Regions from separate parts of the Neobacillus sp. NPDC093127 genome, predicted to be linked through region 1. Evidence: riboswitches for the same ligand, from Rfam matches in the RefSeq annotation. Region 1 holds a riboswitch; the other holds the start of a gene.

Region 1 (7,943 bases):
AAAAACATGGAGAGCTATTACCAGGAAGCAGGCCGTGCCGGTCGTGACGGGCTAGAGAGTGAATGTATCCTGCTTTATTCCCCGCAGGATGTGCAGGTGCAGCGCTTTTTAATTGATCAATCAAGTGACCGGGGCCGGATCACACAAGAATTAGAAAAGCTGCAGCAAATGGTTGATTATTGTCACACAGAGAGCTGCCTCCAGGAATTTATTTTAAAGTATTTTGGCGAAACAGAAACGGACACCTGCGGCAGGTGCGGCAATTGTTTAGATTCTCGGACAAGCATCGATGTTACAAAGGAAGCACAAATGGTGATGTCCTGCGTGATTCGGATGGGGCAGCGCTTTGGCAAAAACATTACCGCACAAGTGTTAACGGGATCAAAAAATAAAAAAGTAACCGAAATGGGCTTTAATCGGCTCACCACCTACGGAATCATGAAAGATCAAGGGGCGAAAGATGTCAGTGATTTTATTGAATTCTTGATTTCGCAGGAGCTGATTGCGATTGAACAGGGGCAATTTCCGACCATCTATGTTTCTCCGAAAGGGAAAGATATTCTTTTAGGACATGAGCCGGTTTATCGCCGAGAAGCCGTTAAAGTGAAAGAAGTTTCGAAAAATGACCCATTGTTTGAAGAGCTTAGAGAGGTCCGAAAAAGTATTGCCGAAACAGAGAAAGTACCGCCATTTGTCATTTTTTCTGATGCCGCGCTTAAGGACATGTGTGCCAAGCTGCCGAAAACGAACGAAGAGTTTTTACAGGTCAGCGGTGTGGGGGAACATAAGCTGCAAAAATATGGACTTGAATTCATTCAAGCGATTCGGACCTATTTAGATGCCCATCCGGATTATCAGAGCGAAATCCAAGCAGAGCCGAAAGTGCCGAAAAAGTTAGCCAAAGCTGTAGGAGATTCTCATCTAGAAACACTTGAGCTGCACCAAAATGGTCTGTCCATTAACGAGATTGCGGAAAAGCGCGAGCTTGCGATAAGCACCGTAGAAAGTCATCTGCTTCAATGTGCCCAGCAAGGATTAACTGTCGACTTCATCAGGATGATTCCAAGTGAATACATCCCACTATTAGAAAAGGCAGTCGAAGAGGCTGGTCGAAATCGGCTAAAGCCAATTAAGGAACTGCTCCCTGAGGAAGTTAGTTATTTTATGATAAAAGCATATGTGTATTATTTGAGTAAAAATAAATAATAGATTGGCTGGCGCAGAAGAAAAACCCCTTCGCCAGCCATATTTTTACCAGAAATAAGGGCAGAACATGGTAATATGAAAGTATCAAATGTGATAGAAGGTGATGGTCATCGAACAAGTAGTATTATGTTTACGAGATTTAAAGAAAAATTACGGGGCAAAAGAGGTATTAAAGGGGATTGATTTAACGGTCCACCGTGGGCAAATTATCGGTTATATTGGACCAAATGGCGCCGGAAAAAGCACGACAATCAAGATATTGCTAGGGCTCGAGGGGGACTATTCCGGGAAGGTGGAGATTTTTGGCGAGGAAGTAACGGAGAAGAATATCGGCTATAAAAGGAAGATTGGCTATGTTCCGGAAATCGCTGAACTCTATGATAATCTCACCGCTAGGGAATACCTAACCTTTGTTGGTGAACTATATGGAATGGAATTTCAAGCGGCGGATGAAAAATCACTGCGGCTGATGAAAGTCTTCGGCTTGGAAGAGGTGTACGATTCAAGAATTGCCTCCTATTCCAAAGGAATGCGGCAAAAGGTATTGATTATCTCAAGTTTACTTCATAACCCAGACCTGTTATTTTTGGATGAGCCGTTAAGCGGCCTCGATGCCAACAGTGTCATGGTCTTTAAAGAAATCCTCGCTGTCCTGGCGGCGCAGGGAAAAACGATTTTCTACTCGTCACATATCATGGACGTCGTTGAGAAAATCAGTAATCGGATTATCTTAATTAATGATGGAAAAATTGTTGCCGATGGCAGCTTCAACGAGTTGAAGGCTCAGAACAAGGAAGGGACATTGGAACAAATCTTTAATCAGCTGACAGGTTTTAATGAATATAAGGCGCTGGCGGAGGAATTTGTAGCCATCGTCCAAGAGGTATAATTCGATGAAAAACTTTCAAACGCTTAAATTCTTAGATTTGTTCCGGCGGATTTTTGAGAGCTTTGGGATTGATTATCCCGTGATGCGAAAAATTTTAGCAGTCAAATTAACGATGGATGGGCGAAGGACCCCCACCATCTTTAACCAACAGGCTAAGAAAAAGAAAAAGCCGGAAGAAAACGGCTTTATCAAATCGTTAGGGATGTATGTATTATTAAGCCTCTTTCTAATTCCTATTGTGATTTTTGGACAGAATTATCTCTATCAAATGAGTATTCTTTTCGGAATCGTCATGTTTCTTGTGATGACCTCGATGATCTCTGACTTTTCCAATGTTCTTCTCGATATCAAGGACAAAGGAATTCTGCAGACAAAACCGGTTGGGCGAAAAACGATCAGTGCAGCAAAAACAGTTCATATTAGTATTTATCTATTCTTTCTGACAGCGGCTATCGCAGGAGCTCCGATTGTGGCCGGGACATTTAAGTATGGAATCCTGTTTTTGCTCCTCTCACTGATTGGGCTGATTTTGGTCAATTTATTTATTGTCGTATTAACAGCGATTATTTACTATTTCATCCTGCGTTACTTTGACGGTGAAAAATTAAAAGATATCATCAACTATGTCCAAATTGGTTTATCGGTCTCGATTGCTGTCGGATATCAGATTTTGGGGAGGGCCTTTAGTTTTATTGATATGAAAATTACCTTTTCTCCAAGCTGGTGGCAATTCTTTATTCCACCCATTTGGTTTGGGGCACCTTTCGAGCTGTTCTTAGGGAGCCATTCGAACGGATATCTAGTTATCTTTTCACTAATGGCTTTCGTTGTGCCAGTTCTAGCGATTGTCGTTTATAACCGAATGATGCCTTCATTTGAAAGGAACCTGCAAAAGTTAACAAATAATAGCGGGGAAAGTAAACGGAAGGAACGCAGGTGGAAACAGTGGCTGGCCGGTGTTATTTGCCGAAGTAACGAGGAAAAGGTATTGTTTCGATTCTCCGATAATATGATGCGGAACGAACGGGAATTTCGCTTAAAGGTTTATCCCTCTTTAGGGCTATCGCTCGTTTTCCCATTTATTTTTTTGTTTAACGAAATTCAAATGAATTCCTATGCTCACCTCGTATCGAGCAAATGGTATTTAGGAATTTATATGTCTTGCTTGATGATCCCCAATGCGGTGACGATGCTGAAATACTCAGGGAAATATAAGGGGGCTTGGATTTACAAAACTGCTCCGATAAAGAGCTTAGCACCCTTATACAGTGCGGCATTGAAGGTGTTTATTGTCAATCTTTTTCTTCCAGTCTATTTGATCCTATCCGTCATTTTTATCGGTATCTTCGGAATAAAAGTCATCCCAGACCTTTTAGTTGTGTTCGTGACCGCCGTATTATACACGGTAATTTGCTCGAACTATCTTAAAGGGACGCTGCCTTTTTCGGAATCGTTTGAGGATGCCCAGCAGAGCGGGGGAGCAAAAATTATGCTGGCGTTACTGTTGATTGCTGTTTTTATTGGTATCCATTTTGCCGTTACTTTTATCCCATTCGGAGTGGTAATTTATTTCATCCTGCTCCTAGTGATCACCATTTTTGCTTGGAAACAGGCCAATAAAACGATTTGGAATTTTTAATAGACAACGGATATATTATTTGAATATTCGTAATTTTGTCGACATAACACTGATATTGGCGTTATTTCCCCGGTAATTTGTCGATAAAAGAGAACAGGGCCGCCTCTGCATTTAGCTGCCCTGCTCTTTTTTTCAATAACCTCCAAAAACGGCTGATTCGCATATGTCTGAATCAGAAGCTTATTCGGACAGGATAAGAATGATCCGATGCTGTTATGCTGTATGCTTTACAAGTTTTGGATTTCGCTGCATGGAGACAAGTAAAATAAAACCGCTGATAACCAATAAGGCACTTGTACTGATAAATACCGCGGAAAATCCAAAGGAGCCGGATACGAATCCACCTAATAACGGCCCGATGATATTCCCAAGGAACCTTAAACTAGTATTGTAGCCAAGTACCTCCCCTTGCATCGCAATCGGTGCTTCTTGGCGGATATAAGCAATCCGCACAGGAATAATGCCGCCAATCGTGACACCGAGAGCGAAGCGGATGATGACAAGCTGCCAAAAACTTGTAACGGCTGCTCCCGGCAGGTAGACAATTCCCGCCAAGAAAAGAAGAATGATCAGTATTTTGATATAGCCATACTTATCAGCAATTTTCCCCCAATTCCTCGACATCATTAAATTCCCTAGACCTGCGGCGGAAAACGCAATCCCTGAATAAAAGGCAATATTTGCTGGGCCGTGCAGATTACTAACAAATAAGGACAAAATCGGTTGGATGCTAAAGTGTGCAATCTGGACAAGAGCAGAGATTAGCAGCACGGTTAATAATACGGGATTGCGCGTAATATGCTTCAATACTTCCTTGCTTGAATAATGGGATTTTGTGCCCTTTTTGGCTTCAAGTAGAAATTCTTTTGTGGCAATGACAAGGAGGGCCGAGATGAATATGGAAATGGAGGTCCACTTAAAGGTGGTGGAATAGCCAAGGGAATCTGCCAATATTCCGCCTAACATCGGCCCTAACAACGAACCAGTGATGCTCCCGGTTTGCAATGTCCCAAGGACCCTTCCGGCAACCTGTTTCGGTGTTTGCGTTGAAATAAAAGCTTGTGACATCGGGATAAATCCCGAAAAGAATCCCATGAAAAACCGGAGCATAAATAGCTGCCAAACGGAATGGACATAGCCTATAAGAAAAATCGATAAGGCCATTCCTAATCCGGAAAAGATTAGAATTTTTTTCCTCCCAAAGCGGTCGCCAATTCTTCCCCAAATAGGTGAGAAAAGGAAGGCGGATACAAATGTAATTGCAAATGTTAACCCTGACCAATGTTGGACATATGTTTCGGAAAAATCACCAAATGACTCAATGTACAACGAAATAAACGGCATAACCATCGTCATACTTCCGGCTACAAAGAAGTTGGCAAACCACATGATCAGTAAATTACGTTTTGCACTTTCCTGCTGGTTCAAGTAATTAACACTTCTTTCTAAAATTTATTTCGATTTACTAAATATTATCATACCGAAATTTCAATTGTTTATAAAGCGATAGCACTTAAATTGAAACTTGTGTTATTTTTCCCTAAATGTAGGGGTTTTGGATATCACTTTATTAAAAATATTCAAAACACTATTGACAACTTGTTAATAGGAGTTTAAATTAAGTTTAATACTTTAAATGAATAATACGTTCTCTTATCAAGAGTGGCAGAGGGACTGGCCCGATGACGCCCAGCAACCGTTCCGACAAGGAATTGGTGCTAAATCCTGCAAAACAAGTAATTGTTTTGAGAGATAAGAGAGGAGTAATCCGTCTATTTGTGATGAAACCTCTCTTTTCTGGAGAGGTTTTTTATTTTACATAAAAGCTAACCTTTCCAATAGGAATAATGTGTTAATTGGTAAGAAGTAAAAAGGGGGAGTTTCAAAGATGAAAAGGAATTTATTAAAAACTACGCTCGTATCAGCATTGGCAGCAACTCTATTACTCACAGGCTGTGCTTCAGGTGGAGAAACAAAACAAACAAGCAGCAATAAAAAGGTTTCCCTTGAAGGGGTACCGGAGGCATTTTCCAAAGGTGATCAGTTGAAAATCAAGGTCATCCGTAAAATTGGCGGTGACGACCATACAGCCCAATTCTTAGCCGGGGCAAAAGAAGAAGGAGAATCATTGGGGATAAAGGTAGACGTGTTTACAGCAAATGGGGACACAGCGAAATTCCACGATGCCATCAATCAGGCATTAGATCAGAATTATGATGGATTTATCATTTCACACGGTGACGACGATGCCACTGTAAACGATGTAAAGAAAATCGTAGAAAAAGGAAAAAGTGTAGTTGCATTTGACTCGAATCCGAACTTGGCGAATGTTGAAGGCGTGACGCTTACCTCTCAGGATGATGAAGCATTAGCAACCTTAGCTCTAGACCAGCTCATAAAGGATACGAAGGGTAAAGCTAATATTGCTTATCTTTGGGTAGATGGCTTCCCGCCAATGGTCCGTCGGAACAAAGTTTATCAGGACGTGCTTGCGAAAAACCCCGGGCTTAAAGAAGTGGAACGATTTGGCGTAGCGGCAGCGGATACAAGTGTGCAAACGCAAAATGCTGTTGCAGCGATGTTGAACAAATACCCTAAGGGCAAACTTGACGCAATCTTTGCTACGTGGGATGCCTTTGCGATTGGCGCTGCACGTGCGCTTAAAGAAGCAGGTCGTGAAGAAGTGAAAATCTATGGAATTGATGTTTCCAATGCGGACTTGCAGGATATCCAAAGAAAAGGCAGTGCCTGGAAGTATACAGCCGCTGTCGATCCTAAATTAATCGGCGCTGTCGACATGAGATTACTTGCGAAAAAACTGGCTGGCGAAGAAACACCTAAAACCTATGACTTAGAAGCATCACTTGTTTCCCAAAAAAATCTTCAGGACTCTAAGGATCCAGTGAACATGGTTAATCTTTCAAAAATCATCCCGAGCTGGGGCCAGTCCACGGCCTTTGAAGAAGATTGGATGAAAACGTTGAAGAAGCATTATAAAAAGTAATTTAGGCTGGCACTCTCTTTTTCTATCGATTAAGGGAGTGTCGTTTTGATAGGGGGTGGCATTTTGACGAGTTCAACTTTGGCAATGAAAAATATCTCAATTGAATTTCCAGGCGTGAAGGCGTTAAACCAGGTCAATTTTTCGATGGAAACGGGGAAAATTCATGCCTTAATAGGGGCAAATGGTGCGGGAAAATCAACGTTAATGAAGGTTCTTTCCGGAGCCTATGACCACTATACCGGCGAGATAACGATGAATGGGCAAGACCTGAAAATTCGTTCCCCGAAAAATGCCCAGAATGCTGGTATTCAAATTGTTTATCAGGAGGTAGATACGGCCCTTATTCCTTATTTAACCGTGGCTGAAAATATCATGCTGCTGGACACCGTTCATAACATGGGAAAACGACAATGGATGAGATGGAAGGAAATTCATCAAAAAGCGGCGCAAATATTGTCCAGTATGAATATTAGACTTTCAACGAAGACGCTGGTGAGCGAGTTGTCACTTGCTGAAAAACAAATGATTTTAATCGCAAGATCTGTTTCCAATCAGTGCAAGTTTCTCATTTTGGATGAACCGACTGCACCATTGAGCCATACCGAAACGAGCGAGCTTTTCAGGATTACTCGTGAACTAGTAAAACAAGATGTCGGGATTATCTTTATCTCACACCGCCTGCCGGAAATATTTGAAATCTGTGATGAAGTGACGGTAATGCGAAATGGTGAGTTTGTTGTAAAAGAGCAGGTTGCCGCCACAACCTCCAATAAAGTGGTTGAGCATATGCTTGGTCAAAAGCTGGAGGAGCAGTTTCCCGAAAGGAATTCGGCCATTGGAACCACCGTCCTAGAAGTGAAGGGACTTTCTGATAGAGGAAAAATAAAAGACCTGCATTTTCACGTTAAATCGGGAGAAATCGTTGGAATCGCGGGGCTTGTAGGCGCTGGGAAGACGGAATTATGTAAAGCGTTATTTGGTTCTGAGAAAACAACTGGCGGGGAAGTCCATCTTCACGGGGTCGAAGTAAAAATAAAGAGTCCTTATGAGGCGGTAAAGAAGGGGTTTGCTTTAGTACCCGAAGAACGGAGAAAGGAAGGAATTCTTGTTCTTGAATCGGTTGAAGCTAATTTGACAGCTGCGAACCTAGGGAGCTTTTCAAAGGTATTTAGCTTTTTAGATAGAAAAAGAGAAAAGGAGACAGC
Region 2 (7,943 bases), 150 kb from region 1:
AAAATTCGCTATCTCCTAAAAGTAAAATCTGCTTTGCAATCCTTGTTCATGATAACCGGCATCTTGTTAAAGAATTAATTGAAAACGTAAGATATTTTTGTCCAAATAGCTCCATGGTCTTATTTAACGGCGGCGATAATCCAACCCTGTGTGATAATTTAGGGGTTCCTGTTTGTCCATCTAGCCGCAAGATGGAACGCGGATTCACCACAATTTATTTTCTCGAGACTATGGAATGGCTCGAAGAAATGAAAATGGATTATGATTACCTGATAAATATTGATTCGGACGCATTATTTATCAGGGAAGGCTATGAAGATTTCGTCCAAACTCAAATGGTGAACACAGATTACATGGCAGTGAAATTACGGATACCGGAAAAAGATTGGTATATTGGAAACGAACTAATGAAGGAAAAAAGCCGGTGGAACCAATTATTTAATATTAATCCCTTCTATGGTATTTTCAATGTCGGTCAGGTTTTCAAAAGGTCCCTTATAGGATCCTTACTTAGAAGAAAGGCGATATTAAAAAAAGCACTGCTAGAAACATCATCCTTCGGAACAGATGAGTTTATTTTTGTTAATATGGCTAAGGAACTCGGCTATAGAATCAAAAACTATCCTAATAATACTGACGAATTGATGATTCGCTACCGGCCCCACTTTACATTAGATGAAATGATTCACAGCTTTAATAACATAAAAAACAGTTGGTTATGTCATCCCGTATATCGCGATCAAAATGATTTGGTTAGGAAACTAATCAATCACCTTGGGACTGAACAATATAATAAAAAATACCGAAATCGAGAATATCCTTGGTACCAAAGTAATCCATACAAGTATGACCTTTCTTTACCAATTACAAGTGAATTTGGGAATGTAGAACTAATTGTCAGGTCGGACAGTTCTTTGAGCCATTATTGGCAAGATAATAAGAAGAAAAAATGGTATAAAAGTGAAACGTTTGCCGAAGGTGCTGTGGGTGTCCCGGTCTTTTTTCAAACCCATTCAGACTTTTTTGCAGTGGTTTGTAAGTTAACCGCAGGCGGTCTTGGTTTATGGGTGAGGGACAATCAAAAAGCTGGACATCCTTGGGTGGGACCTTATCGTATCACCAGTGAGGATGTCGACCCTATTATGATTGCACAACTAAAGGATTTAAAACCTATTTTAATTTGTAAATCCGGCGAAAAATTAGTTTATTGGGTCAGGGATACCGACGACAATTGGAAAAAGGGGCTCCCGATAACAAATATTCAATAAAGAACAAAAGATATTTTCTTGAAAATAGTATCATTCCTTTCTTTAAAGGTAAAAATGGAAATAAGTACAACTTGAAAGGAATGAGTTAGATGGCGGAAAAGAAGAAAAAAGATAAGGATAGAGGAAAATACCCACTAACAAGCATGCAGGAAGTATCTTACCAAAGAGAATTTAAAATGGCGGACCGTGCCGGCGGCTACCATGATAGAAAAACGAAGCTTTAATAACATGACGCCATACGAGCCAGTCAGAATGTGTTAATATAATTAAAATATTTTTCCATTAATGGACCTCTTTCTAATTGTAAAAGCTAGTAAAGGGAGCATTGTTGCTCCTAATATGCCTACAATTGAAAGGGGTTTTTACAATGGGACGTTCACGCGGAGGCAGGACTCGTGATAAGAATAAAGGATCACTTCCACAGGTACCGAAGAACATGAAGTCAGATGGCATCGATGTAGAGTTTTCGCAAGAACTTGCTGACCATGCAGACTTAGAGGCACAAGCACGCTCAAACGCAGCGAACCAGCGTGCTAACAATCGAAAAAAATAGTAAGGTTTTTCTGAAAGTGAAAAAAGAGAAGCAGGTCTGCCCTGCTTCTCAACTAATAAAAGGGGGAAATTTTATTTCATCGAGCTCTAAAGAGAGGTTTCACTTTTTAAGCGATTAGAGCTCGTTACTGCTGTTGATTGATTTTGACTCCTTTTTTAAAATAGCCTTTAATAAATGGTACTGCATAGCGGTCAAGTCCGTAGATGTATGCTCCAGCTCCCACGAAAAGCAGAATCATTGCTGCTGTATAAAGAATCGGGTTTGTGCTAGTTGTTCCTGCAAGCATAAAGTTTAAGTTCATGAAGGCACCGGCGATTAAAGCTGGAATTGTCGCTAAACCGACGATTAATCCTAGACCAACCAGTAATTCTCCCCAAGGTATTAAGACGTTGAAGATATGAACGTTTGGAATCGCGAATTGTTGTAAGAAGTCAGCGTACCAACCTTGAACGGCTGGATGATCCCCTTTTGCATTAGCAAGCGCAAATTTTAGGAATCCACCTGCATCAAATCCTCCTGTTAGTTTATGGTAGCCTGCTTCAATCCATTGTAATCCAAGCCATACTCTTAATACTGTCCAAACAACTGCTGCAATACGGGTTTTGTACCATCTCATCACAATCATCTCCTATTATTTATTGTGAAATGTTTCACAAGTGTGTGTAAAAAAAATCCTTTTCCCCTCTTCGATGAAGGGGTTGTTCAGCTAGCTGTATCTTGCAGAGCAGTTTGTGAAATGTTTCACTATCTTCTCTACACTCTCAATATACTCCCCTTGATCTAGATTGGCAACGACTTTCACAGTTTTTTAACATATTAATGTTAGAAATTTGAATAGAATGTGAACTTACCATGTTGTTTATGTTGGTAATGTAAAAAAGAGGCGGCATATGGCTTTTCATGCCCTGCTCACCTCTTTAATATTGATTAGAATCATGCTTTCACGTTCAACCAGCACTACTCTTTTGCCATGATGGATTGAAACTCATCCGTATAAGCGATTAATTTTCCCCATTTCATTAGATCCCTATCAGAAATCTTCCAAGTGTGTTTTTCTGAATCTTGCCGGATGACAGCAAAATCGTGATGATTCGTCGAATAGATAACAAACCCTGCTTTTTTAGCATCTTTAATGAAAAGATAATCCTCAGCACAATCGACTTTTTCAAATCGGATATGATAAAACACATCTTTTCTAAACAATAATGTTGCGCCTGCTACAGTGTCAGTGATGGAATTCTCTGTACCTTTTACATGAATTAATGCCTTCCTATTTTTAAAATAAATATAATACGAGCTTTTTCCGACTACCGAAATTTTGTTATCTTTAAAGGCATTCATCGCACTTGAAATGTAACGAGGACCGTAATAGTCATCATCATCAAATTTTGCGATAAAATCATAGTTCGATTTCATCACACCAAAATTTAAGCAATCGCCAAGCGTTGCATTTTCATGAAGTTGATAAACCTGAACATTACTGTAGTCCTTTGCCCTTTTGACCCACTTGTCCATGTCCATCGAATCCTTATTTAAGATAATAATTAGCTCTTTATCCTTCCAGGTTTGCTGCTGATAATTATTGAATACATTTTCGATACTCTCTTCTCTTATTGTGCACGTAATGATGGAAACCATTATTTCACCCCTTCCCAACAGTTAGGATTTCATGATTTTTTCTAGGAAATTGGTTAAATTAGAATAGTTGTTTAATACTTTGATAGAATTAATATCTTCTTGCAGCTGTTTTCTTGCATCTGTATCAAAACCGGAAGCTCCTAGGATATTGATGTGACGGATATCAACTTCGAGGAAAAGGATAATTGTTTCAAGAATAGTAATAAATTTTTCCTGGAGATTTTGGAACCTCTCTGGGTTCGACTGAACAAGTAATGTGTATTCCTTTAAGATATTATTCATCATCAATAAATCGGTAAGACCGGAAAGCTCTAATCCTAGAATCAACACTTCGACATCATGATGTTTTATTGTAAAAAGACCGAAGTTTCCTATTGTCTCTCTCCATTTTCGTTCCCCAACAGGATGCTCTTGGTGGTATGCGGCCAATTGTTCACTAACAATATATTGGGCACCCAATTTATTTAATCGGTAGCCTAGTTCCCAATCTTCATAACCATAGTGGTAAAAGTCTCCATCAAACACCCCTGCCTGCACGATGAAATCTTTACAGACAGAGACATTACCAGTAATAAATACCATCCACGGAAACGCAAAACCGGTTAACTTTTCATCAAAATTTCTAGTTATTTGTTGTAACCATGGGTAGCCTTTAAACGCTAAATCCTTGAAAGTCTTTCTTGTAATATCGCTTTTTTCTATTAATGGATATGGTTCTTTAAATGGAGTTTTATACGCTTGGAATCGACGATATATTTCTTGATTATTTTTTGCTAAGTCAGCGATTGTGTTTAATTTTCGCTTTGAGAAATCGGGGAAAATACATGAAAATAGCGCTTTAGTATACATGGCTCCAGACACGATCACGTTATCTTTGGATTGGTGATAGTTATAATGATTTTCAACAAAATCAGGTTCTGTTATCATTTCCGCATCAAGAAAGATAAGAATTCTCCCCCTTGCGGAACGAATACCTAAATTTCTCCCCTTCGCTCTTCCAAGCTTTTCATTGCTGAAAATATATTTAAAATGATAGGGCGGTGTATAGTTTAATAGTTTTTCTTTCGTTTGGTCTGTTGAAGCATCATCAATAAGAATCACTTCCATTTTATCGGGATTAAAGGTTTGAAGTTCGAGAGAGTAGAGGGTAAATAAATTTAGCGGATATCTATTTTGGGATGGAATGATGATACTGACTTCAATATCTTGGGTGGTGTTATTTTTTGAAATTAGGGTTTTTTGGGGACTTTGCAAATCTTTTTCGGTTCTCTTCCCTAGGATACTTCTTGACCATTTATAGCTATTTCCTGACATGACATACTCCTTCATTTTCTTTTTTAAAATAACCAGTCCAATTAGTCGTGCTTTTTCACAATATATGAATGTCATTTTAATTTGACTAAACTCCTCCCTATAAAAGAGCAATTCATGCTCTATTTTATAGGGAAAAGGAGCGGAGTGGCGCATAAGCGATTTAGAATGACCAATTTGGATTAAAGTGCTGTTAATGCTTTATCTTTCGTTTCCAACTCATATTCTCCCAATATTGGATAATAGCATAGTGCCTTTTGTTGACTAACCAGCTGTTCAACATCTTTCTTAGTCGCTTGGATGATATACGTCTCTTCAGAAGCTTGTTCAATCCATAAAATCGAAGGATTTAGCTGTTTTTTGGCAAATCCATGTACAAGCCAAGTTTCTTTTTCCTGCGGATTTTCCGATACAGAAATGGCTGCCGGAGCCGGAGTTACAGTCCTTTTGGCAGGATGACTTTGACAGACATACACCAAATCTTCAATTATTGCACTGGCAGTCGGATACATTCCAGCGCCTGGCCCCTGGAGGGTGATTCTTCCGACAATATCCGAGAAAACATTTACAGCATTCTCTACTCCCTCGACATGGTAGAATGGATGTTCATTTCCAACAAGAACAGGTTTAACTGACGCCTTTATTAGACCTCCTGCCCTAGTAAGGCTGGCAATATGTTTGAATCGAAGACCTAATTTTTCAACGGCTTCAATTAATCCACTTGTTATTGAAGTAATCCCCTCCCGCTCGACATCCTGCCAATTTGGTTCTTCCCCAAAAGCGATACGGCTCAGGATCATCGTTTTATAAAAAGCATCATAGCCTTCAACATCATTAGTTGGATCTGCCTCCGCAAAGCCATTCACTTGTGCCGCCAGTAAACTTTCAGCAAAAGACTGCTTTTTCACGCGCATTTCAGTCAAAATAAAGTTCGATGTCCCGTTAAGAATGCCTTGGACTTGCTGGACACGATTTATTTTTAATAACTGCCTTAGCGTTTGAATGACCGGAATTCCCCCTGCGACCGTTGCTTCAAAGCCCAAGGAAACATGATTCTCCTCCGCAAGATTTAACAACTCTTTCCCGTGGTGGGCAAACATTTCTTTATTGGCAGTGATAATATGACAGCCGCGCTCGATTGCCTTTTTCAAAAATGTAAATGTTGGTTCTTTGTCGACAATGGCTTCGACCACAATATCAAGCTGGGGCAGCTCAAGGATTTCTGCAAAATTGTTCGTAACCATGACCCCTTCTCTAATCTCCCGTTCTTTATGCTTGTTTTTGATAAGGACTGCAGCCACTTCAACCTTTTTTCCCAAGACAGCTGCTAACTCATCGGCATGGGATTGTATCGTCCTATATACTCCTTCACCAACCGTTCCAAAACCAAGAATTGCTACTTTAATTACTGACATGTATATCCACCCTTTCAAATGGCTTAATGATCAAATGAGAAAAACCCTCTTCATAAGAAGAGGGTTAGTTTCCTCCTCTTATCTTCCAGGTTAAATAACCTGCTGGAATTAGCACCTTTTCAAGGATTACCTTGATGGTTGCCGGGCTTCATCGGGCCTAGTCCCTCCGCCGCTCTCGATAAGAGTATAAATTTATGCGTCACCATTTTATTATTAGAATTCATTTTAGTCGAAATAATTTGAAGTGTCAATAAATTGCGAATCCACATCTAAAAAATTTGGTGCAATTTGATAAAAACCGAACTAAATTTATAGGTAAGTTAATCTCTTTAGCAAGACAGATTCTTGATTTATGAAACACAATGTACTTCATCGTCATTATATGTTTTATAAAGAGTGATTGATAAGGGAGAATACCTATATTTTCAAGCAAAAAAAAATTGGCTATTGGTCATAGTACAGACCAAGGGTAGCCAGGTGCTTTGTTGTCTCTTAGCCAAAATCCAACTCCACCAGTTTTTAATTTACAGACTACTACATATTGCCCTGAATTATTTTCAAAAAAAAGAGGTTTTCCCGTTACACCTTTAGCAAACGTCTTACTTTTACGCCACTTTCCATTAGAGTCTTGCCAATAATGGGTCAAAGAAGAACCTGACCGGACAATAAGCTCTAGGTTACCAAACATACTTTTGATTGGAATGGAAATTGTATAATTATTTGGATTATCTTCATACCATGGATATTTCTTATTTTTATATTTTTTTGTATTATGTTTATTTTCAATATGCAGGGATTCAATTAATTCATTTTTATAACCGTCTAAATTATCACGATTGTTCAAATGACCACTATTTTTAGTTTCAATGTTTTCTAAAGTATTTTTCCGTTCATAAATGAGTTTGGTCATTTTTTTCTTGTTTCCACTTGCATGGATATAGCGACCGAGAAGCTCAGCATTCGCTTTACCATGTGGATTTGTTTGATAGTTTGAACTAGGGTGCCATAAGTGAAATAATTTCCCTTTAATATTTACGATTTCTCCGCAAAGCGTACGGACAGCATGTGAAAACGCATCATCTTCACCCCCCCAACCAATAAACCGTTCATCAAAACCACCAACTGCTTCAAAGTTTACTCGAGGAATGACAAAGAGTTTTCCTGCAAATCCTTCATAAACCCAATTTGATTTACTACATTCTTCATACTTTACATCAATTGGCCACTTTGGTTTTGTTTTAAGTAATCTTTCAGTACCTTGCCATTCAATATTATATACTTCAGTAAAAGGGACTACCCATGCTGCTTTATCAAGTAATTTTATCGCTTCCACAATAATATTGGAGTTATAAACAACATCCGCATCAGCTATTACAAAAATATCTTTTGTTGCTTTTTTAGCTGCCAAGTTTACAGCCTTAGATTTATTAATGTCCTCGCCATTGATTAGTCCCAAACATAATTCAGCTTCGGGCATCATACGAGCATAATATCTTTTAATCCATTCAAAAGCCTTCGCTCTTGGACCATTGTCAGTTTGGAAAGGTACAATTATTGAAACGTTTTCTAACACTGCAACTCTCTCCTTTATTATAAAAATTTTTATATATTCTAGTTATTTCTTACTGTATGTGAATGGATCTGTGATGGAAACGGCATGTATAATGCTTTCGCTGAATGATTAGTTTCTCGCTGACCGCTGGCATTTGCTTTATGAGGAATTTATTTAAATCATTTGGAATTGCAACATAGTTTATT

Evidence for each region. Region 1 has a riboswitch for S-adenosylmethionine ahead of ACIQCO_RS16455 (sugar ABC transporter substrate-binding protein). Riboswitches for the same ligand answer to the same signal wherever they lie in the genome.
Region 2: linked by a shared signal. The riboswitch ahead of ACIQCO_RS17145 (homoserine dehydrogenase) and the one ahead of ACIQCO_RS16455 (sugar ABC transporter substrate-binding protein) in region 1 are both predicted to bind S-adenosylmethionine.

The regions. Positions count from the first base shown of each region.
Region 1 is NZ_JBIVOP010000012.1:4,302-12,244, forward strand. Features, by position in the region: gene recQ (DNA helicase RecQ) at 1-1,206, shown strand, start outside; gene ACIQCO_RS16440 (ABC transporter ATP-binding protein) at 1,310-2,095, shown strand; gene ACIQCO_RS16445 (hypothetical protein) at 2,100-3,734, shown strand; gene ACIQCO_RS16450 (MFS transporter) at 3,948-5,123, opposite strand; SAM riboswitch class I at 5,385-5,493, shown strand; gene ACIQCO_RS16455 (sugar ABC transporter substrate-binding protein) at 5,623-6,738, shown strand; gene ACIQCO_RS16460 (sugar ABC transporter ATP-binding protein) at 6,823-7,943, shown strand, end outside.
Region 2 is NZ_JBIVOP010000012.1:153,304-161,246, reverse strand. Features, by position in the region: gene ACIQCO_RS17175 (galactosyltransferase-related protein) at 1-1,268, shown strand, start outside; gene ACIQCO_RS17170 (YfhE family protein) at 1,358-1,492, shown strand; gene ACIQCO_RS17165 (YfhD family protein) at 1,636-1,821, shown strand; gene ACIQCO_RS17160 (DoxX family protein) at 1,946-2,437, opposite strand; gene ACIQCO_RS17155 (glycosyltransferase family 2 protein) at 2,779-3,459, opposite strand; gene ACIQCO_RS17150 (glycosyltransferase family 2 protein) at 3,481-4,848, opposite strand; gene ACIQCO_RS17145 (homoserine dehydrogenase) at 4,953-6,185, opposite strand; SAM riboswitch class I at 6,261-6,370, opposite strand; gene ACIQCO_RS17140 (galactosyltransferase-related protein) at 6,637-7,758, opposite strand.